DNA from 4 places in the Paenibacillus ihbetae genome. Region 2 is predicted to be linked to each of the others. Evidence: riboswitches for the same ligand, from Rfam matches in the RefSeq annotation. Region 2 holds a riboswitch; each other region holds the start of a gene.

Region 1 (5,694 bases), 2.3 Mb from region 2:
CATCCGTATTATATACCATTAAGACGGAATATCCACCCTTTTTTCGCTGCCCTATGCAACGCCAGCCCAGCACAAAAACACAAAAAAGGCAGCTTACGCAAAATTACTAGCGTAAGCTGCCTCTCTATCTAATCAAAGCGCACATCCCCGATGCCAAACCATGGAAAATGCCCCGCAGCGGCATAAGCGCCGTATGCTGCCGCCGCAAGCAGCGCGATGGTGAGCAGATCATAGCGGGAATAGCGCGAGGGGTAAAAATACGTTCGGCGCCGTCCCCGCTCACCGTCAAATCGCTTGGCTTCCATCGCCGCCGCAACCCGGTGCGCCCGGCGGATGCTCTGTGCAAGAAGCGGCACCACGTACATCCCTGCCCGGTTCACCGCCCCGCGGACGCCGCGGATCGGGACCACTCCCCGCACCTTCAGCGCTTGCCGGCGGATCACATATTCCTCCCACACCATCGGCAGAAGCCGGATGGAAGCCATAAAGCTGTAGGCGTACTTGGGAGCAAGCTTCAGCTTTTGCATCAGGCTGTAGAACAAATCGACCGACGACGTCGTCGTCACGAGCAGAAGCCCTTCGCAGGCGAAGGCGATTCCTTTAAACCCGAGGTGCAATCCACGATAGAAGCTTTCCTCCGATACCTTGAACAGCCCCCATTCCCACCAGATCGTCTCTCCCTTCCCGAACAGCATCATGGATGATGAGGAAGAGATGAAGGCGAGCAGAAATGGAATGAAGAACAGCAGCATCTTCCATGTGCGCACACCTGACAGCGCCAGGAGGCAGATCATAAAGATCAGCGCCTGATACGCCACGAAATCAATGTCGTGCGTCAGCACCGTCATCAGGAACAGGCAGCAGACGAGAAGCAGCTTCACGACCGGATTTGCCCGGTGCAGGCACGTGATGCGGACCGGATTCCATAGATTCATGACCTCACCTCCGCGTACGGCTTGCCGGAAGATTCCTTGTTCTCCTCACGGGCAGCATACTCCTTGGCTTCGCCCTCTGACCACATCGGCGGATAACCGTTCTCCTGGAAGCCAGGCGCTCTCCTTGCCGCCAGCCTTGGCGATGCCATGCAGGAGACCAGCTGCCCTTGACGAATCTCCCAAATATGGGTGGCCGCCTGCTCGGCGATTCGCATCTCGTGGGTGACCATCATGATCGCCGTCCCGGCCCGGCGCAGCCGTTCGCACATCTCCAGAATCGCAAACGTGTTCCGCGCATCCTGGCCAAACGTAGGCTCATCCAGCAGCAGCACCGCCGGCTGTCGGGCCATGGCTGTGGCCACGCTGAGGCGGCGCTTCTGGCCCGTGGAGAGCTGGTACGGATGCCGGCTCTCCTTGCCGTCTAGTCCGAATCGCTCTAGCGTCCGGCTGGCCTGCTCAGCCGCCTCATCCGAGGACATGCCGTCCACCAGCAAGGAGTACGCCACCTCATCCGACACCCGCTCCGTCACGAATTGCAGCTCGGGATTCTGAAATACGAATCCGATTCGGCGGAGCATCCGCTCCTTTTGTTTGCGGTTTCGTCTTCCTTTCCCTAGCGGTACCTCCTCCCCGCCGAGGAGGTACCTACCTTCCGCATTCAGCAGCCCCATCAGACTGAGAAGCAGCGAGCTCTTCCCCGCCCCGTTCGGCCCGACAATCGCAATAAAATCGCCCGGATACACCTCCGCCCCCTGGACGGTAATAACGGCTTTGTCCCAACGCTTGCCTGAAAATTCAGCCAGCTGAACGGCAGGCTTGCTCTGTTCCGCCGACGTAAAGTCCGCCACGTTAAGCCGTCCGGACTCCTCACCGGAATAGAGCCGTTCCCGGTTCTGTATCTGAGCAGCTGTTCCCAAATCCCCGGCGAAGGAATCATCCTGGCGGGATCCGCCGGAGGATGCGCTGGATGATGCGCCGGAGGATGCACCGGAGGATGCCTCGAGCGGTGCAAATATTTCCCTGCCGGATGGGGACTGCGCATAATCGTCCCATACGCCGGGATACCAGATGCCGAATTCCTTCAGCTCCCGCGAATAGCGGGCGAATACATCGGCCGGCGTGCCTTCACCCAGAATCGCCCCATCCGGGCCAAAAAGCACGACCCGGTCTGCATATTCAGCCATCTCTTCAATCCGGTGCTCCACGATGATCAAGGTTCGCCCTGAGGATACGGCCTTCACCGCCGTCCAGATTTGCTCGCGGCCCTCGGGATCGAGCAAGGCTGACGGCTCATCCAGAAACAGCACCTCCGGCTCCAGCAGCAGGGCAGAAGCCAGTGCAAGACGCTGCTTCATCCCTTGCGATAAATGCGCGATTTTGACATGCAGCGACTCCAGCTCCAATCCGACCGCATGCAGCGCTGCCTGCATCCGCTCTTCCATCTGCTCCCGTGGAACGCATTGATTTTCCAGGACGAATGCCAGCTCCTCGTCCACGAATGGCATGCAGAACTGGGTGTCGGGATCCTGGAACACATATCCCCAGGATGCGGGAAGCTTCTGCGCCTCGCATTTCATCGGCACCTCCGTCGCCCGGGGAATCATCCCGCTCAGCACCTGAAGAAGCGTCGATTTCCCGCAGCCGCTTGGACCCAGCAGCAGCACCTTTTCTCCGCGGGCGGCCGAGAACGAAAGGTCTTTGAACATCAGCCGTTCCTCGCCCGGATATTTAAGGCGCAGACCTTCCACATAAACCGCCGGCTCCGCCTGCGGATCATTAGACGCATCGACGGTATTTCCGGGGAGGTCCGTTAGCGTTTTAGACATGGCGCGAATCGTCCAGCGCCTCATAGTCTTTTTGCGAAGCCGGACGCAGCAGGGAGGTTACGCCGGTACGCTCCAGCGCTTTGGCGAGGACGAGCATCAAGAGGCCTGCAATGACGGCGCCGCTGAAGATCCGCATGCCGTACTTCGCCAGAAACATCCAGGTCTGCAGATCGTCCGTGTAGCTGTAGAAGAAATCAAGCAGCATCGAGCCGACGGCAGCAGCGGCCCCGGCCAGAGCCACCGTCAAGGCAGAGGAGCTGCGGTAGCGGGTTGCGGCAAATACGAGCTCGGCCCCCAAGCCTTGAATCAAGCCATACATCAGCAGCGTAAGCCCCCACCCGCTTCCGAACAGCACTTCGACATGTGCGGCTGCGACCTCTGCAATGATGGCCACGCCGGGTTTCCGAATCAGCAGATAGGCCAGTGTCGCCGCGGCAAACCACATGCCGTACAGCAATTCGTCCGCTTCGAAAAAGAGCGGCTTCAGCAGGTTGTATACCGAGCCCCAAAAGTGATACACCACGCCCAGCACCAGCGATACAAGCACCGTCACCAAAATATCGCTCAGTCTGAGCCCTTTCCTCGGCTGAGCCCCCATCATTCCTTGCCTCATCGTTTCCATCATACAACTTCCCCTCTCCATCGCTAATTTTTTGAAAATGGAAAAATCGCAACAAAAAACCGTCTGGAAAAACGCGCAGACGGAAATTAGGCCCTAATATGAGCAGGGTCGGATATTCTCTACGCTGGCATTACCCAGTTCAGATTAACGGTCAACAGCGGATAGCAGCTGCAATCTCAGCCTGATTCACTCAAGCACCCGTATTCCCTATTCGGTTTTATGTTAACTTTAAAATACACAGCCTTCCCTGTTTTGGCAAGAGTCTTTTTTTCTTCAGAGTCCGTTTGTTGATTTCCAGCCGATTCTATGTCAATATCAGAGTGATTGCTTTTCGAGCATCATCGATAGCTGAGGTCTTTGCACAAAAAGGAGATAAACATGGCCAAACGATTGCTGCGTCTGATGACAGAGCTCTCCTCCCGAAAGTGGTTGTCCCATTTGGTGGGGCAGTTCTCCCACAGCCGGTTGAGCCGTCATCTGATCCCTGCATTTATTCGAATATATCAAATTCCGGCGCATGAAGCGGAGAAGGAGCTGCATGAATACCGCTCGCTAAATGAATTCTTCTCCCGCCGATTAAAGATCGGCCTGCGCGCCATAGATGCCACAGCCGATGCGATGGTAAGCCCGGTTGATGCGACGATTACCGCCATGGGCACCATCGATACCGGCACCATCCTGAACGTCAAGGGACAGGATTACACCATTGAAGAGCTGCTTGCACAGTCTCCGAGATTCGAGAATTATGTGAACGGTTACGCGTTCGTCTTATATTTGAGCCCGACGGACTACCATCGGATCCATTCCCCGGTTACCGGCGTACAGATCGAACGGGAGCATCTTAAGGGCAAGGTGTACCCCGTCAACGATTTTGCCATGACCCATATCCGGTCGGTGCTCAGCCGCAACGAAAGGCTCATTACCTACATCAAGCATGAATTCGGTGAGGTTGCCGTGGTCAAGGTCGGGGCTTTGAACGTAAGCAGCATCCGATATGCCGACGAGAGCGTGACGAAATGGCAGATCGGGGACGAGCTGGCCTACTTCGAATTCGGCTCAACCGTTGTGCTGTTGACCGAGAGCGGCACCTTTACCCCCCGGGGAGATCTCGCTCTCGGGTCGACGGTTAAAATGGGCGAGCTGCTCGGCATCCTCCATCCGCCCGCAGACAAGAAGAAGAAGCGGGAGGTGTGCTTGGAGCAGGAGTTATGTACGGAAAAATAAGAACGCCCTTGCCGTTTTAGACAAGGAAAACGTCATGAATCATCTTTTCCCAGCAGCCGGACGATCAGCCGCTGAAAGAAGCGGTCGGGCAGCCATGCCTTGATCCGCCCGGTCAGCCGGGTGCTGCGGGGAAGCCGGTACCGGAATCTTGGATGGTCCATACCGGCGATTCGAGCCACCAACCTTGCAACCTCGAGCGGATCCCCGCTCTTTTTGGCGGTCCGTTCGGAGTACGCCAATACCCGCTTCAGCATCCCGCTGTAGGGCGATCCCTCCCTCACCTTCAACTCACCGAAGCTCTTCCCCCAGATCGGCGTACCATAAGCCCCGGGCTGCACCAGCACCACATCGATGCCAAGAGGCATCAATTCCATGGCCAGGCTTTCCCCAAGGCCTTCGACAGCGAATTTGGAAGCCGCATACGGGCCGTACCCCGGAAAGCCAACAACGCCGCTGATGCTGCTGATCAGAATCATTTTGGATTTACCGGTCCGCCGCATCAGCGGCAGCATGCTTTGCGTTACGGCGACGGTTCCGAGCACATTGGTCTCGAGCTGTCTTCTCCACTCGCTGAGCGGCACGTCCTCTACGAATCCGCCGACCGCGATGCCAGCGTTATTGACCAGCACATCCAAGCGCCCGAGCTCTTCCTCTGCGAAGCGCGCGGCTGCTAATACCTGCGCTTCGATGCAAATATCAAGCTCGATCACGCGAATCCGTTCGGCCACGTCGAACTTCGCCGCCTGCTGCAGGAGCTTCCCGGCTGCCTCCGGTCTTCGCATCCCCGCTGCGACATCATACCCGCATTTCGCCAGCTCGATGCTGATCAGCAGTCCGAAGCCGCTGGATGCGCCCGTCACCAGGGCTGTCTTTTGATTCGCCGCTTTCATAAACTCCATCCCCCCAGCTTTCTCAATCATGCAGTCGCGACTCCCCCGCTTGGCCTAATCCCTTGCCGCAACTCGAAAACCTCTTATAAACCGCTTCGCGAATATCCGTAACCTGATCATACACGGGGTCGGGCCCAAGCTCAATCGTGAAACTTAGATCCTGAGCATACAAGCCAAGGGGCATCACGCCAGGGGCC
Region 2 (5,694 bases):
TAACGAGATGACGAAGAACGCGAAGGACAATTTCGTGGACGAGATCACGAAGGAGCGGCTTCCTGAGGTGGATGCCGACAGACTGTTCTACTTCACGTACGAAACCGGCGACGGCGGCGCCAACCAGACCGAGCAGGAATGGGTCAACGATCCGTTGTGGAAAAACCTGAACGTCGTTAAGAACGGTCAAGCCCATAAGGTCGATGACGCCATTTGGAACACGGCCGGCGGGATTCTGGCGGCAAATCTGATGATTGACCAGCTGTATGAATTTTACGGCCTGGAGAAATAAAACCGTATCCTGACCCCATTTCAAATAGAGAGTATGATGATGGGATACCAATAAAAGCAGCCTGTTGAGTTGAACTGTGACCCATAAGATGGACACTTTGAAAAAAGTGACTTCTTGTGGGTCATTTGTGTTTTAATCAAGGTATGTGACGAGGAGTGATACGAGAATGGGGAAGTTGAAACGGGTGCTCTTTACCGAGGAGCAAATGAGGAAGCTGGAGGAGAATCCAAACGTACACCATGTGACCGAGGCGGCCATTACATACACACCTGCATTCAAGCTGGAGGCGCTGAAAGCCTACAAGCAGGGGCAGACACCTTCAGAAATCTTTATTCGTGCCGGCTTCGACCTGGACGTTATTGGTCATAAGAAGCCCAAGGACAGCTTAAAACGGTGGCGTGAAACCTTCGAACTGTACGGTGAGGAAGGTTTGGCTACAGAGCGGCGCGGTAAGGGCAGTACAGGGCGCAAGCCAGCTGGTCAGTTGTCAGCCGAAGAAGAATTGAAACGGGCTAAGGCCCAGATCAAACTGCTTGAAGCTCAAGTGGACATGCTAAAAAAGCTCGAAGCGCTCGATCGGCAGAAGAAGAAACGCTGACGCCCTCCGAGCGCTATGAGATCATAAATCGCACCATTCGGGCATATGGCCTGAAACGAATGACACGCTATCTATGCGAGCTCGTGGAAGTAAGTCCAAGCGGCTATTACAGGTGGCTGGGGACGGAAGAAGATCGTCAACTTCGTGCTGCCGCCGACGAGCAGGACATCCTTCTCATCAAGCAGCACTTTGACGCGCTCCGTGGCAAAGCAGGTGCGCTTGTGATTAAGATGCGGCTGGAACAGATAAGCGGCGTTGTCATGAACCACAAGAAGATTCGCCGGCTTATGAAAAAGGCAGGCTTGGTGGCCGTAATCCGTCAGGCGAACCCCTACCGCAAGATGGCTAAGGCAACTCAAGAGCACAAGACGTGTCCGAACCTGCTGGAGCGAAAGTTTAACCAAGGCGAACCTGAGAAAGTGTTTCTCACTGACATCACTTATTTGCGCTATGGAAGCGGACACTGGGCATACCTTTCCTGCGTGAAGGACGGGGCGACCAGGCAGATCCTTGCCGACAGCGTGGCAGCAACACTCGAGCTTCCAATTGTCGAGCGGACGCTACAGCGTCTTTTAGAGCGATTAGATGGAAACATTCATCCAGAAGCGATTCTGCACTCCGACCAAGGGATGCACTACACGCATCCTAAAACCCGTCTTCTCATTGCTAAGGCAGGATTTAAGCAGTCGATGTCGCGCAAAGGCAATTGCTGGGACAACGCCCCGATGGAATCATTCTTCGGTCACTTGAAAGACGACGTTGATTTTAGCGATTGCCAAACTATTGATGAAGTGAGGGTGCGAGTGAAGGAGTACATAAGCTACTACAACTCAGAACGATACCAGTGGACATTAAAAAAGATGACCCCCGATGAATTCAGAGGTCATCTGCTTGCTAGCTAAGCTCTAGGCGGTTTATTTCAAACTGTCCACAAATCGGGTCACAGTTCAAGTCAGCTCAACAGGCTGTTTTCTTGTCCAGTTTTATTGAGTTTATCAATTGAAAGCTGCAATTCGAAGTTCTTTTGTGAAGACAATTTCAAGTTTTCTTCCACGCAATTCGTTTTTCGTTAATCACTTGTGAATCCTTTTGAGCATGCTGCCATTGTTGTCCAAACTATATGCTGCCTCCATTGAGCTTCCAGCTTTGGTTACATACACTAGAATCTGGCCTTGCCGGTATATGGCGCCGAATCGTTGCCTGGAGATTTCAATTTGGTCCTGAAATTGACGAAATGCATGGTTTACTTCCGCGACTGCATAAGACGTAATGCTCAGCGTCAGCTGAATCGCATTATTGCTTGCGCCCGATTGATGGCCAATTCCCGGTAATGACGAGTATTAAGCAAACACGGAAACGTTTGACACCACCGCCAAACCTATGTACAGTAATAGTCAATAGAATAGGAAGTCCACTAGGGGAGCCGTCAGCGGCTGAGACAAGAGCGTATCTTGGACCCTTTGAACCTGATCTAGTTCGTACTAGCGTAGGAAAGTGGAGCCTTCACGGATAGAGTCCTTTTTGCGCCTGCTCCTGCCGGGCAAGAGGACTATTGCTGAAGCCGCTCCGTTTTTCGGGGCGGCTTTGTTTGTCATGCCCCGAAAAACGTAATTTCCTGCATTTTCGTCGCGCAGCACGTTAACGCACGGTACGAGCTCGCAGCATGCAAGAGTTACCGGGTATGCAAATCTAGCCGTGTACATAAAGGGTTGCCGGATATACACATGTAGCCGGGTACAACGGCTGCCGGATCTGCAAAGTTTCCCGGATGGAACCGTTGCTGATATGAAAAGGATGCACGGTGTGCGTAGGTTGGTTTACGGGACATGCAACGGATGCTTGGCTGCCATTGTCAGGATTGCTCGGATTACCGGGATTGCCGGGTCGCTAGGAGGACTTCCTGCTCTTCATTTCAAGATGGAGGTGGGGATAACAATGACGTTTACCCAAGAGCTTCGCCAGCAGGCGGACGGAATTTTCGAGGCGATCGTAAACCATCCCTTCGTGCGGGGAATTGCCGCCGGGAAGCTGGGCAGCGAACAGCTGATTCACTATGTGAAGCAGGACTTCGAGTATTTGAATGCCTACATTCGCATCTATGGCATCGCCATATCCAAGAGCACGAGCCGGGAGGACATGGCGGCGTTCAACGAACAGATTGCGTTTATCCTCAACAGCGAGGTGCATCCGCATCAAAATTTCTGCTCGGTCGCGGGAGTGAACTATGAGCATCTCCAGGGCTACCCTCTTGCTCCGTCTGCGCACCATTATATCCGTCACATGCTGACCGTTGCGCATGAGGGAACCCTCGGCGAAATTATGGCGGTCCTGCTTCCTTGTCCGTGGACGTATTATGAGATCGGCCGCAGATTGCTGGACGAAGTTACGCCGGATCGCACCCATCCGTTCTATGAATGGATTCATTTTTACGGGGATCGCGGTGAGGATGCGGCAGGGAAGTTCCTCAGCCGTGTGGATGCATGGGCGGAAGGAGCGACGATAAAGGAGCGGGAGCGGATGCGCGAGCATTTCATGCTGAGCTGCCAGCTGGAGTATATGTTCTGGGACATGGCTTACAAGCAGGAGGAATGGCCGGTGCCGTTCCAGTCGCTGGTGGATGCCGGATAACGAAATGTCATCTGCTCTGGATGAATCAGTGTACGTGTTGAGATGGGATTCATGCGAATTTATAGGTCATATACGAAGCCAAGAAAAGGAAAGGATGATGGCAATGAGCGGAAATACATGGGATTCGGGGCTTGCGGAGCTTTTAACGAAGGTGCAGCAGCAGAAGCCCCTTGTCCATAACATGACCAATGTGGTGGTTACGAACTTTACGGCCAACGGCCTGTATGCGCTGGGCGCGTCGCCGGTAATGGCATATTCCCCCGACGAGGTGGCGGATATGGCCCAAATTGCCGGAGCGCTCGTGCTCAACATCGGCACGCTGTCCCGCGAACAAGTGGATGCGATGATCATTGCCGGGCAATCCGCCAATACGCATGGCGTCCCGGTTCTCCTCGATCCGGTAGGAGCGGGGGCCACGCCGTTTCGGACCGATTCGGCCCTGCGGATCCTGCGTGAAGTGAAGGTTTCCCTGGTGCGGGGCAATGCGGCCGAGGTTGCCAATCTGATCGGCGAAGTCCGGGTGATCAAGGGGGTCGATGCGGACGACTCTGCGTCCGGCGGGAACTTAGAGCTGGCGCTGCGGGCTGCACAGCGGCTAAATACGGTGGTGGCCATTACGGGAGAGGAGGACGTGATCAGCGATGGTGTTTCGGCGCGAATCATTCGCGGCGGGCATGTGATGCTGACGAAAGTAACCGGGGCGGGCTGCCTGCTCACTTCCGTGCTTGGGGCTTTCGCCGCTGTAGAGCCGGATTTGCTGCTCGCGGGAACGGCTGGCCTTGCCTTCTATGGGGCAGCAGCCGCCCGCGCGGCTGAGCAAACGGCCGGACTCGGGCCGGGCAGCTTCCAGATCGTCTTCCTGGATGAGCTTGCAAAGCTCCACTCCGGTTCGCTCGAAGGGTACGCATCGGTCTGCGAAGCGGATATCCTGGCGGAAGGGAGCGTATCCCGATGACAGACGCACGGATTCCGAGAGCGCTGACGATTGCCGGTTCCGACAGCGGGGGCGGCGCCGGCATTCAGGCGGACCTGAAGACGTTCCAGGAGCTTGGCGTGTACGGCATGTCGGCATTGACTGCGGTAACGGTGCAGAACACGCTTGGCGTCCATGGCGTCTACCCGCTGCCGCCAGAAGCGGCGACGGAGCAGATCGAGGCGGTGGGCGGCGATATCGGCGTGGACGCTTTAAAGACGGGCATGCTATTTAACGCCGAGATCATCCGCCTGGTCGCTGACCGGATCCGGGTGTTTGGCTGGGAGAGAGTCGTTGTCGATCCCGTAATGATCGCCAAGGGTGGTGCCGAGCTGCTGCGTACTGAAGCCGTTGACGCACTAAAGCGGGAGCTGCTTCCCTTGGCGATGGTGGTGACGCCTAATATTCCGGAGGCGGAGGTGCTGGCCGGAATGGGGATCCGCACGAGGCATGACTGCCGGGAAGCGGCTCGCCGCATCGGCGGGCTCGGTCCGCGGATCGTCATCATCAAGGGCGGTCATGGCAGCTTCGAGGAGGATGGAGATCAGGTGGTGGATCTGGTATATGACGGCACCGGCTTTACGGAACTCAGCGCCAAGCGCGTGAATACCGTTCATACACATGGGACCGGCTGCACGTTCTCGGCAGCCATTACGGCAGGTCTGGCCCAGGGCCTGAGCGCCTTCGATGCGATTCAGAGCGGGCGCTTATTCATTCAAGCGGCCATTGAGGACGGATTGAACCTGGGGCAGGGACAGGGCCCGACCAATCATTGGGCATACAATCGCCGCCGTCAGGAGGTGCTGCAATGACGGGCAGAGTGGCACCCGAGATGATGAGGCGGCATCTGCGAATGTACCTCGTGCTCGGCAGCGTGAACTGCAGCGTCGAGCCAAGCTTGGTCGTGCAGGAGGCGTTGGCTGGAGGCGCAACCATGGTCCAATTTCGTGAGAAGGGACAAGGAGCACTCACCGGGGAGCCGATGATCCGGCTGGCTCGCCGGATCCAGGAGCAGTGCCGGCAAGCACGCGTACCCTTCATCGTCAATGACGATGTAGAGCTGGCACTGAAGCTGGACGCCGACGGCGTGCATATCGGCCAGGACGATGAATCCGCGGCTTCGGTACGTGAACGGATCGGCAACCGGATGCTGGGCGTCTCCGCCCATACGGTGGAGGAAGCCCGGCGCGCAATCCTCCATGG
Region 3 (5,694 bases), 610 kb from region 2:
TGGCGCAATCAATCCGCCGATGATGTGAAAGAGCGTGCTTTTTCCGCTTCCCGAAGGGCCGATGATGGATACGAATTCCCCGGGAAGCACCTTAAGCGACAGCTCTTCGAGCACATGCACTTCACTGCGCCGCTCGCGGAACACCTTGCGAATCCCCCGGACCTCCAGGGCAGGAGCGGGAGCGGCGGCCGTGCCGCCGGTTGAATGCAAGACGGAATCAGGCGCTTGCTGCGTCATTAGGGCAGCCTCCCTTCTTTTTAAAGATCCCTGATTTCAAACTTATCTGTATCCCCTATCCGAAAGAACCATTCCAAGCATGGGAGCAGCGGTGATGCAACTGGAATTATCCACGAGCTTGCTCCGCCTCCCGGCTTCAATCGTTCAGCTTGACTTATGAAGAGAGAATATGAACATGGCCGAGCCATGCGAATTAATGCTTCCGGTTCCAGCGGATCAGCCGTTTCTCCAATAGGGTGATAACGCCTACCATGAGCAGGCTGAGCAGCACGATAACCAGAATGGCCACGAAGACGCGATCGGTCCGGTAACCGGATTTTTGCAGCATCATATAATAGCCGATGCCCCGGTCAGACCCGATCCATTCCCCGATGACCGCTCCCATGACCGAATACGTGGCCGCGATCCGAATCCCGGAGAAGATGGAGGGCAGCGCGTGCGGGAGCTCCAGCTTCGCGAAGATTTGCCATGGCGTCGCACCCGTCATCTGCATATAATTCATCATCGTGCGGTCGGTCCGTGCCAGCCCGTCGAGGGCCGCTACGGCTACGGGGAAGAAGCAAACGAGCGTAATGACGATGACCTTCGGCAGCATGCCGAACCCGAACCAGATCATGAGGAGCGGGGCCAACGCGATGGTCGGCACGTTCTGGCTTAAGATGAGAAGCGGATACAGGGCTGTTTTGAGAAAAGGGACCCTGTGCAGTGCCAAAGAGAGCAGGAGTCCGATCCCGGTTCCGATGGCAAATCCGATCACGGTTAGCTTCAGGGTAGCCCAGGTGTGCTCCATAAGTCCCGAGGCCCCGGAGATGGCTTCATGCCCGATAGCCGTCGGCGCAGGCAGGATGAATTTTTCGATATCGAACATCCAGACCGCAGCCTGCCACACGATCAAAAAGAAGAGGACCGCCACGACGGGCGGCCATATCGAGCTCCACCAGCTTTTCATGGACGGTATTTCTCCGTAAGCTTGTCCATGCTGATGCCCTGCGGATGATGTGCGATTTTAACTTGGGAGATGATGCTCGGGCTCCCGGCTTTCACCAGCGCTTCATGCATTCGCTCCACGATGCGGAGCAGCTCGGACAGCTCGCCTTCCATCGTCGTTTCCAAAGCATGGACCTCGTATTTGACGCCGGAATCCTGGATTACCTTGATGGCTTCATCCACATAAGGGATGCTGTCGCCGCCGTCCGGCGTACGCGGGATGACTTGAATGCTCAGCAGTGTATTCGCCATGAGTCTCTCGTCCTTTCGTTTATGGTGGATCTCATCTGCACGGCTCTGCACGGCCGCAAAGCTTCACGCAGATGAGATTCGAAGCAGCCCTGTGAAGCCGCGGGGCTTGCTATTCCTATTTATCAGGCAAAAATTCATTCGTAAACGCGCGGTCCGCGTCCAATTCCTTCTCCAGCAGCTTACGCTCAAACATCCAGTCGGCATATCCGGACCAAACCTCGGCCTTCTGCTCGCCCCAGCGCGGCGCGTCATCTTGATAGCGCGGGCTGAGCCACTTCTGGCTTTCCAGCACCAGCTCGGCATCCAGGTCGGGAACAGCCTTCGACAGCAGTGCCGCGGCATCTTCCGGATGTTCTATCGCGTATTGATAGCCTTTGGAGGTTGCGCGCATGAACGCTTTGACAAGCTCCGGGTCATCCGCGATCAGCTTCTCGTTCGTTACGATGACCGGCGTATAATAATCCAGCTGTTCAGAATATTCCTTCACGTAGATCATGTCCAGCGGCTCGCCGCGAAGCTGGGCTTCAATGCCTGTCCAGGCATAATAGATCCAGGCGAAATCAATATCCCGCTTGACCGCCGTAAAATAATCGGCGTCTCCGATGTTCACGATGTTGACCTTGTTAACGTCGGCTCCATCGATTTCCATGATGGATTTCATGACGGCTTCCTCAATCGGAGAGCCCCAGCCCCCGTAGGACTTCCCTTCAAAATCGGCGGCCTTCTGGATGCCCCGATCCTTCGGTGCGGCGAATCCGGACGTATTATGCTGAATGATGGCTGCGATCGAAACCAGCGGCAGGCCCTGCGTCCGGGCCAGCGTTACGCCCTCCTGGTAGCTGATGCCGAACGGTACGTTGCCGGAAGCGACCATCGCATCGGTTCCCCCGGAGCCCGGCTGTACAATTTGTACGTTCAGCCCTTCCTCCTCATAGTATCCGAGCTCCTTGGCCGCATATAATCCGGTGTGGTTCGTGTTCGCCGACCAGTCAAGCATCAATTGAACATCGCGGAGCTTGGCCGGCTGTTCTCCTTCTCCGCCAGCCTCTTGCTTGCCGGGCGCGCTGCCGCCGCTTTGGCCGCTTGCCCCGCAGCCTGAAGCGACCAGAAGCAGGACGCAGGCAAGCAGCAGAGAGAGCCATGTACGTTGTTTCATCGTGTTTCTCCTCTCCTTATATGTCTACTATTTTCCGTATTCACTTCATAACAAAAAACGCCCCGATCGTATCGGAGCGCATGACGGCGTAAGTATATACTGCGGCTAATAAACAGCCGCAATCCTCTGGCTTCCTACGCTGGCATTACCCAGATCAGGTATAAGGGTCAGTATCTGTATGGGATACACTCTCAGCCGGCCGATTCCAGCTCCCCCGGTATTTATGAATTTATGAAGTTACGGGTTGTACTTCCGTTATTATAGACCTACCGGAAGCACCTGTCCAGTACGGGAATGCCCATGCCTGAAGGCGATTTCCAAGCCGATATAGGCCGCCGGGTAATGGTTCTGCCCTGTCCGCGAGAGACCCTGGTGATCCAGGCGGCCCATATCAGCCTCGATATGCAGGCAACCTGAGACCTGTTAGCGCTGGAAAAATTCAATCCATTCGCCTTCCGGACCGTATACGAAGAAATAACGGTATCCGTTCGGCAGCGTGACGATTTCCTCATCCAGATGCGGAACGTCCAGCTTCTTCACCCGTGCATATTCCGCTTCGATGTCGTCCGTGCTGACGGCAAAGTGATGCACCGTTCCCTCCGCGGGAAGGGAGTCGCTGTATCCTTGAATCAGCTCGACCTCCGTTTCATCGCTGCCGTTAAAGCCGAGGAAAGCCAGCTGGATGACCCCGTTCGTGTGCGTCAGACGGTCCTTGAGCTCAAGACCGACCACCTTCGTATAGAAAGCGATCGTTGCTTCCAGATCCCTTACAACTATGCCTACATGGTCCAATCGTCTTTGTCCCATAATACAAGAACCCCTCCCATAAAAATATGCTGAGATATGTAACCAAAGCTACGTTGATATGAAAGAATAATACTACATAAACCCCATGTGTCAAGTGGGAATTGGGTGACTTCCAACCCGGGACCCTTCCGCAAATAACGACCCCGGCGCGGCCTATATGCCTATGAGTATCCAATTGCTGGCGCTTCTTTTCTTTACTTTTCCTCAGGCTAAAAGTATGATTGGATATGGAAACGCTTTAATTCAAAAGACCTATTCATCATGAACGACCAAGCCTACCTTTTGTTTCAGGGAGGGATATGTATGAGCCCGGCTCCATCCGATTCCTTATATATTCGGCTTGCGATTGGATACGCATTGATTCAATGGATATTGGCCTTATGGATGCCGGAGACTTTAATGCTTCACCGCATACTAGCTGTTATGGCGCCTGCAGCCGCATTCGCTTATTTGATCCGGGTGATCGGCAGTCGGTATGAGCAAGGCCATCTTCGCAGGTTTTGGCTTCTGATTGCAGCCGGATTGGCCGGCGATGCCATCGGGCGCATCCTGTATGCGGGTGATGAATGGGCAGGAGGGACGTTTGGCGGCTCGATCCGGCTGGCAGACCTGTTCTGGAGCTTGGAAGCATTCCTGTTCGCCGGCGCTCTGATTTATTTGTTTAGGCAGGTGCAGGGTCCGCTGCGGGGCATTCGGTTTACCCTGGACATCGTCATTGTTGCGGTAACCCTGATCACGGTCGGCTGGGAGTATCTCATCAAGCCGGAGCTGGCGGGCGGAACGGACACCGTCTGGAGGTCTGCCGGGGGAGCGATGCTTTATCCGCTGTGCGGAATCGTACTGATGTTCTTTACGCTGGTGGTGTATTTTAACACCAGGCAGCTGCGCAAGCGGTCGGTTATCTTCCTATGCCTGGGCGGAGGCGCATTCGTGCTGGGAGATGCCCTTCGGATCTTTCTTGACAGCTTCATGAATATGAGAGCAGACCTGTATGTAGATCCCCTGCACAGCCTCTCCGCATTTTTCATCGGCTTTGCGGGAGGACAATCGCCGCCTCGGAAGGGGAGGAGATCCCTATCCGAGAAGAACCCGTGGCCGGCAGGCACCTTGATCGTAAGATACATGCTGCCCTACAGCGTCCTTGGCGGAATGTTTGCCCTGATGGCCCATCGGTTCGGGGGATGGAGCGGTCTGTTTACCGGCTTGACCCTCTGCTTCATTCTCATCTTGATCCGGCAGATCCTGATCCAGGTCGAGAATGACCGCTTGTTCGAAAGGCTGCATGTCAGCCTGCAGAAGAGCGAATCGCTCGCGCACCGCGACGATTTGACAGGCCTGTATAATCGTCGTTATTTTAACGCCAGGCTGTCGGAAGCCTTGAGCGAAGCGGATCGGGCCGGTTTCCGCGTCGGGCTGCTGTATATGGACTTGAACCGGTTTAAACGGGTGAATGACAAGTACGGGCACCGTGCGGGGGATTTGCTGATCCAGAAGGTGGCGCAGCGCCTTCATTCGCTGGAGTCGAGGGGCGTAATCGTATCCCGGCTCGGCGGCGATGAATTTACGGTTATGCTGTATCCGGCCGGAGAGGATCAGGAGCTGATCTGGATGGCGGAGGATATCTGGACGATGCTGAGCGACCCCTATGAGCTGGAAGGAGCCCAAATCTATACCTCGCCGAGCATCGGGATTGCGGTCTATCCCGATCATGCCAAGGATGATCAGGAGCTGATCGGCCGTGCGGATGCGGCGATGTATGCGGCGAAAGAGCGAAAAGCCCGGTGGCATTTTGACGTGGAGCAAACCATGCGGCTTCAGCTTCTTCATAAGAAAGCGGATTAAAGGTGCGATTCCTTGGGCGCAGTCATCGCATTTCAGTTGTTATCGGCAATTATTGTCGATTTTTGCTGGATCATGAGTCGCTTTTAACACGGATATTACGCATAAACAGTAAAATTAGGTCATAAGTTTGATAGAAATCCATAAAATGCAAAGAAATCATATTCTAAATGCCGATAAAGCATAGTGAGAGCTAGCTTGCCAAGGAGGACGAACATGATTTGCGACAATTGCAGCACCTTTGAACCGATTGAGGGCCAAGGAAGAACCGTTCATATGAAGCCTGCTCGGCAAGAGCTTGTGCACTTGCTTGCGCAGAACGGCTACACGGTGCAAGAACACAATGAGAGTTGTGCTGTGAATTATAAGGAACGTTCCGATCTGATCTCCATTATGGAGTGTCTGCAATCCCTTCC
Region 4 (5,694 bases), 3.2 Mb from region 2:
TCGAGGTAATCCCCTCGTTCATGGAGGCGGATACCTGCTCCGTGCCCGCCGCGGACTGCTGGGTAATGGCCGAAATGTTCTGAATGGCGGCCGATATGCTCTGCGCGCTCTCCAGCATGGACTCGCTTTCCTTGGAGAAGGCGGCAATCTGCTCGGTGATGTACTGCACGCTGCTTACGATCTGCATGAAGACTTCCTCGGCTTCCCGGATCAGCTCCGTCTGTTGGCGCACGACATCCTCATTGATCTTAATGTTCTGGGTTGCATGCTTGATGTCCGCCTCAATGCTGCGAACCAGATTGAATACTTCACGCGTGGAAGAGGTCGATTCCTCTGCGAGCTTTCGAACCTCCTGGGCTACAACGGCAAAGCCTGCACCGTGCTCGCCGGCACGGGCCGCCTCGATTGAAGCGTTTAATGACAGCAGATTCGTCTGATCGGCCAGCTCGGAGATCGTTTCGGTAATTTTCGTAATGCCTTTGGCGTTTCGCGCAAGCGCATCAATGGATTCGGATACTTTGGCCGTAGCCTCGATATTTCGCTGCATGCCGCTCGACTGCCGGGATACCGATTCTCTTCCTTGCTCCACCAGCTGCAGAGTTGCCATCGACCGGGAGTTCATTTCATGGGTAGAGTGGGTGTAATTGCCGACCTTCTCCTCGATTTCCTTGATGGAGTCGGTCATTGCGGCTACGTCCTCCGAGATTTCGCCGGCTCCGACGGCCAGCTCTCCTGCAGAAAGCGACACCTGGTTCATGACCTGGATCAGCTCCTGATTTTTGGTTGATATATTCCGGCTTGAAGTCATGACGCTGCGGGTAATGTCGGAGGTTTCCTGAAGGATTTTGCGGAGCTTGTCCACCATGCTGTTGAAGGTTCTGCTGAGATCATTCATTCCTCCCATCTCTTCTACCTGGAAGGTAAAGTCCCCTTTGGCAATTTTGGCGGAGACGCTGGAGATTTCGGAGAACGTGCTCGTAAGCGCTCTCTCAATAACTCGGGAAAGAGGATACGTGAGTCCGATTAGCACCGCAACAAGCACGATACCAATAACCGCCTTACCCAGAATGATAAAGGCAATCAGCATTGGCAGCGCGAACAAGGCGGCAATGAGATAACAGGCTGCTGTGATTTTTTGAGCGATCGGGAGTCTGTTGAACCATGCCATACGAATGAATCCTCCTCAAGCGACATAGGATATTTTTACCATGATTATAGCATTATGCGACAAAAGTAGATATAAGGAATTACAAAATTTTCAATCAGATGAGTCTAAAGACCTGACGCTGGAGAAGACCAGAAAGCCCCGGACCTCTAATCATCCTCATAAAAAGAATAGAGCGGATTTCCACGCGGATGCGCAAAAAAACCGCCCCATCGATTATCTATTTCTCCGCCCGGAACAATGCGGAGGCCAAATACTCGGTGTTGTCGAGAATCATGCGGTCATGCTTGAAGACCGTCTCCCAGAGCGCGAGATCGAGCAAGATCCCTTTATCCCGCTGCTCATAGGCGTCCAGGTGGCGCGTCTGCTCCTCCTTCAGCTGTTCGTTGAAATGATTGTACTCCAAAACCTCGGCCAGCCTGAAGCCACTGCCCAGCAGCGCATCGCGCCATTTCTCCCGGTCCATGAGGCAGGGGATGCCGAAGAAGGCAAGCAGCTCGCCAAGCTGCGGCTCAGGCATGCTCTTGTCGAGAATCAGCTCCCTGTCCAATAAAATGCCGCCGGCATCCAGTACGCGGTAATATTCCGGGATGGAACGCGACGCGTCGGTGAAGACGGTGACCGACTCGGCCAGGATGACATCGAATTGATGGTCCGGAAAAGGCAGCGAGCATACGTCAGCCTGAAGAAATTCCACGTCCGCCCCCATAGCCTCCGCCCTGGCTTTCGCTTTGGTTATCATATGTTCATTCAGGTCAATGGCCGTCACCTGGTAGCCCAGGCCGGATAGATGGCAGGCCGTTCGGCCGGTGCCGCAGCCAACCTCCAGAATTCGGCTGCTCGGCCGGATGGGGTACGATTTCAGCATTCGCAGTGTTGCTTCGAATCCGCCGGGGTGGGCGCTGCCCATCCCTAATTTGGACAGCATATTAATGTAATTCATCGGATTGATCCCTACTTTCGTCGTCTGCATAAGGATATTTGTTTATTTACCATATGATTGAGGTACGTTTGGGGTTTTCGCTGAATTTACTATTTTGAGCCCTTTTTTTGAAGATATGAGCGGTTTGGGGGAAAGACGCATGAAGATGGAGCCGATTCAGGCCGCCATGAAGGTCGTGTCGGAACAATATCCGGATTGTCTGCTGGCTGTACTGGGGGGCAGTGCTTCCAGAGGAGAACACAACGAGCATTCCGACCTTGACGTGATCATTGTAGAGAGAGAAGGCGAAGGGCTGAGAAGAAGGACGATCGAAGCTGCCGGCTGGATCGTAGAGCTGTTTATCGTATCAAGCTCAGGCTATCGCGAGGATTTTGACGCAGGCATCGTTGCGGCGAATCCGACACTGCAGCGGATCATGGCCGAAGGCATCGTCCTTCGCTCGGTACCGGAGGGGGACAACATTCGCGAGGAGGCGCAGGCTGATCTGGCTTACGGCCCGCTGCCGTTAACGATGTCCGATATTGATGCAGCCCGGTACATGATCACCGAGTATATGATGGATCTTGAGCAAGCCAAAGGGGACGGGGAAGCCTGGTTTACCGTTCAAAAAATATCGACTCTGCTCTGCGAGTTTGTCCTGAGGGTGAACCGGCAGTGGACGGGGGAGGGGAAGACGCTGTTCCGGTTAGTGTCGGGGTTCGACCCGCGCTTTGGCGAGCAGCTGGTGCATGCGCTGGAGGCGATGTACCGGAGCCGGCAATCGGAACAGCTTATGAAGCTGTGCGAGCAGGTGCTGCTCCCTTACGGCGGCCCGCTGCTTGCCGGTTATGAAGAATAAGGCAACCAGGTTGGGGCAAGACAAGCGGTACAGCTGCCGTGACCGGCATCCTTTCCGGATCATACCGTAATATGTGATAACATCACGTATTTCAATAAATCCAGGAGGGATCTTCATGAGCGGAACATATGGTGGAGATGTATGGGGCACATCTACGGGTATTATATTGGTTCTCTTTATCCTGCTCGTAATCATCTCGCTTGCTTGGGTTTGATTCATCAAGGATACGCGGTGGATAGCGCAAGGACCCGGCATTTTGCCGGGTCCTTGCCTGCTTAAGCTGCATATTATACGCTTCTATGCTTTGGTGATGGGCTGTGCGCAGACACGACAGCGGTCATCACCAGGTGGCTGGAGTCCGTTTGTATGGCATGACTGAACGCATCCTCCAGGGATTCGAATACGCGCGAGAGCGTTCCGTCAAGACGGCTTGCGTAATGGACGCTGCCCCCGAAGGTTCCTTTTTCCTTGGCACGCTGCACTTCGCCGTAAATGATATCCATGTATTGCTCGGTCCCGAGCGGGTATAAGGCGAACTGGCAGGCGCTTTCGATATCCGCATGCGGTCCAAGCTCGCTGTTTAACACCCGGGAATCCTCGGACATATAGACATCCGCATCCGTATCGCCGGGGCAGCCGATCGAGTAGGTTCCGTTAAAAACCGTATGTACGCCGGAAGCTGCCGCATGGGCGAATATCGCCCGGGTCACGTCAAAAACATGCTCCGCACGGCCCCGGACGCAAGTGCTGACATCATCGGTGTGAATCCATACCTTATCCGTTTGCACAGACTTTAGTGCTCCCATAATCACTTCGACGAAGCGGTCCGTCATCGGAAATACCGAGAACCGGCAGCCAACAATCCGGCTGGTTCCGCATACTAGCTCATTCATTGTCGTTTCCTCCCGCAGCATAAATTTAAGAACGTTAAATAGAACGCAAAAAAACCGCACCCCGTTGGAAAGTGCGGCAATGTCTACGCGAAAAATACATAAACATAAACGCTACACTTCCCCACGCTAGCATGACCTAGATCGGGTAGTAAGGGTTAACGGCGGTTCCGCCGTTTCTCAGCACAAGGCACCCCTAGTACAGCAACACAAGATATGAAGTTTTACTTTGATGCCGGCCGGTACAAGCTTCGAAAGAGGGCGGCTTCTTTACCTGGTAATTGTAACGTCTTGGGATCGAAAAAACAATGGACCGCAGCAAAAAGCCGCCACGGGGAGCTTGTGCAAAGCTTCCTGATGGCGCTTTTGATCTTGTCTCGCTTAGTTGTAAACTTTCACGCGATCTTCAAGCGGAGCAAATTCCTTGTCCCCTGGCTCAGCGACCGGCTTGCCGAACGGCATTTGCGCAATCAGCTTCCAGTTTTCTGGGATGTTCCATTCCGCTTTTACTTTTTCGTCGATCAGCGGGTTGTAGTGCTGCAGGGAAGCACCCAGTCCTTCGGCTTCCAGCATTGTCCACACAACGAGCTGAAGCATGCCGTTCGACTGATTAGCCCATACCGGGAAGTTGTCGGCATAGAGCGCAAAGTTTTGCTGAAGCCCTGCGATGACGTCATTGTCCTCGAAGAACAGCACGGTGCCATAGCCTGCACGGAAAGAGGCCATTTTCTCAGCAGTGGATTTGAATGCTTGCTCGTCGCCCACCACTTCCTTCAGAATGCCTTCCGTAATATTCCACAGCTTGTCATGCTGCTCACCAAGCAGAACGACCGCGCGTGCGCTTTGGGAGTTGAAGGAAGAAGGCGTGTATTTAACGGCATCTTTCACGATTTCTTGGATACGCTCATCGGAGATGACGGAATCCTTGCTGATCGCATAGTAGGAACGGCGATTTTTAAGTGCGGTAAGGAAGTCTTTAGACATGTTGATAAACCCTCCTGAGTCATGGTTTGGATTGCATACGCCTGATAAAAAGATGTCCTATCATTCAAGCAAATATGCATCACGGTAATCGCTAATAAAAGTTGAATTATTATTCCTTAACAACTTACTTATCGTAAGAAATAATACTTCCGTTAGTATGTTATTATATCTCATTGGTCATTGTCAACCCCGTAATCGAGAATTTATTGATGTAATACCCCGTAATCAGGAGCTGTAACAGGCAGCTGAAATTTTCTTTCCTATAATAAGGCGTAAAGAGGGAGAACAAAGGAAGGATGAAGGACAACAACGGCTATTCCAGCCAAGCTTCATATTATGAACAAATGATGAACAAATCATGCAAAGATGAAAAATTTAATTGAGTTTGATTCTCAATTATACTTGTCGGTTGAGAATGAGGATGATATAATGCTTATCAGAACGTAATTGATAATCAATCTCAATGAGAATGATGACTGAATTACGAGCTGCCGGATTAATCAGAGACATATGCATAGAAGGAAGAGCCATGAAGATCATTTACTTAGCCGCAGCCGTTGTGGCGCTTTCCATCGTCTCCTTATTTATCGGAGTCAAAGATATTTCGCCGCTGGACTTATTCTCCATGACGGAACAACAACAGCATATTATGCTCGTCAGCCGCTTGCCGCGTCTGGTCAGTTTAATTCTGGCTGGAGTCAGCATGAGTATCTGCGGATTGATCATGCAGCAGCTTAGCCGCAACAAGTTCGTATCGCCGACAACGGCGGGAACGATGGATTCCGCAAGACTGGGGATTCTCGTAGCGATGCTCGTATTCACGACAAGCGGACCGCTTGTGAAAATGCTGGTAGCTTTTGTATTCGCTCTTGCC

Evidence for each region. A riboswitch is a leader RNA that binds a small molecule or an ion and turns the genes downstream of it on or off. The one in region 2 is predicted to bind thiamine pyrophosphate.
Region 1: another riboswitch for thiamine pyrophosphate. It lies ahead of BBD41_RS19245 (ECF transporter S component); the one in region 2 lies ahead of tenA (thiaminase II).
Region 3: another riboswitch for thiamine pyrophosphate. It lies ahead of BBD41_RS11820 (ABC transporter substrate-binding protein); the one in region 2 lies ahead of tenA (thiaminase II).
Region 4: another riboswitch for thiamine pyrophosphate. It lies ahead of BBD41_RS24255 (YkoF family thiamine/hydroxymethylpyrimidine-binding protein); the one in region 2 lies ahead of tenA (thiaminase II).

The regions. Positions count from the first base shown of each region.
Region 1 covers NZ_CP016809.1:4,310,530-4,316,223, reverse strand. The annotation lists gene BBD41_RS19255 (energy-coupling factor transporter transmembrane component T family protein) at 129-935, opposite strand; gene BBD41_RS19250 (ABC transporter ATP-binding protein) at 932-2,761, opposite strand; gene BBD41_RS19245 (ECF transporter S component) at 2,754-3,383, opposite strand; TPP riboswitch at 3,483-3,595, opposite strand; gene asd (archaetidylserine decarboxylase) at 3,762-4,607, shown strand; gene BBD41_RS19235 (SDR family oxidoreductase) at 4,640-5,527, opposite strand.
Region 2 covers NZ_CP016809.1:2,022,443-2,028,136, reverse strand. The annotation lists gene BBD41_RS09195 (ABC transporter substrate-binding protein) at 1-292, shown strand, start outside; gene BBD41_RS30240 (HTH domain-containing protein) at 459-890, shown strand; gene BBD41_RS30235 (IS3 family transposase) at 887-1,792, shown strand; TPP riboswitch at 2,297-2,400, shown strand; gene tenA (thiaminase II) at 2,826-3,518, shown strand; gene thiM (hydroxyethylthiazole kinase) at 3,622-4,473, shown strand; gene thiD (bifunctional hydroxymethylpyrimidine kinase/phosphomethylpyrimidine kinase) at 4,470-5,303, shown strand; gene thiE (thiamine phosphate synthase) at 5,300-5,694, shown strand, end outside.
Region 3 covers NZ_CP016809.1:2,631,019-2,636,712, reverse strand. The annotation lists gene BBD41_RS11835 (ABC transporter ATP-binding protein) at 1-237, opposite strand, end outside; gene BBD41_RS11830 (ABC transporter permease) at 431-1,186, opposite strand; gene BBD41_RS11825 (thiamine-binding protein) at 1,183-1,476, opposite strand; gene BBD41_RS11820 (ABC transporter substrate-binding protein) at 1,592-2,632, opposite strand; TPP riboswitch at 2,747-2,858, opposite strand; gene BBD41_RS11815 (VOC family protein) at 3,056-3,439, opposite strand; gene BBD41_RS11810 (GGDEF domain-containing protein) at 3,743-5,281, shown strand; gene BBD41_RS11805 (EAL domain-containing protein) at 5,495-5,694, shown strand, end outside.
Region 4 covers NZ_CP016809.1:5,387,459-5,393,152, forward strand. The annotation lists gene BBD41_RS24235 (methyl-accepting chemotaxis protein) at 1-1,168, opposite strand, end outside; gene BBD41_RS24240 (class I SAM-dependent methyltransferase) at 1,386-2,108, opposite strand; gene BBD41_RS24245 (nucleotidyltransferase domain-containing protein) at 2,248-2,946, shown strand; gene BBD41_RS24250 (sporulation protein YjcZ) at 3,062-3,160, shown strand; gene BBD41_RS24255 (YkoF family thiamine/hydroxymethylpyrimidine-binding protein) at 3,234-3,839, opposite strand; TPP riboswitch at 3,941-4,044, opposite strand; gene BBD41_RS24260 (nitroreductase family protein) at 4,218-4,820, opposite strand; gene BBD41_RS24265 (ABC transporter permease) at 5,350-5,694, shown strand, end outside.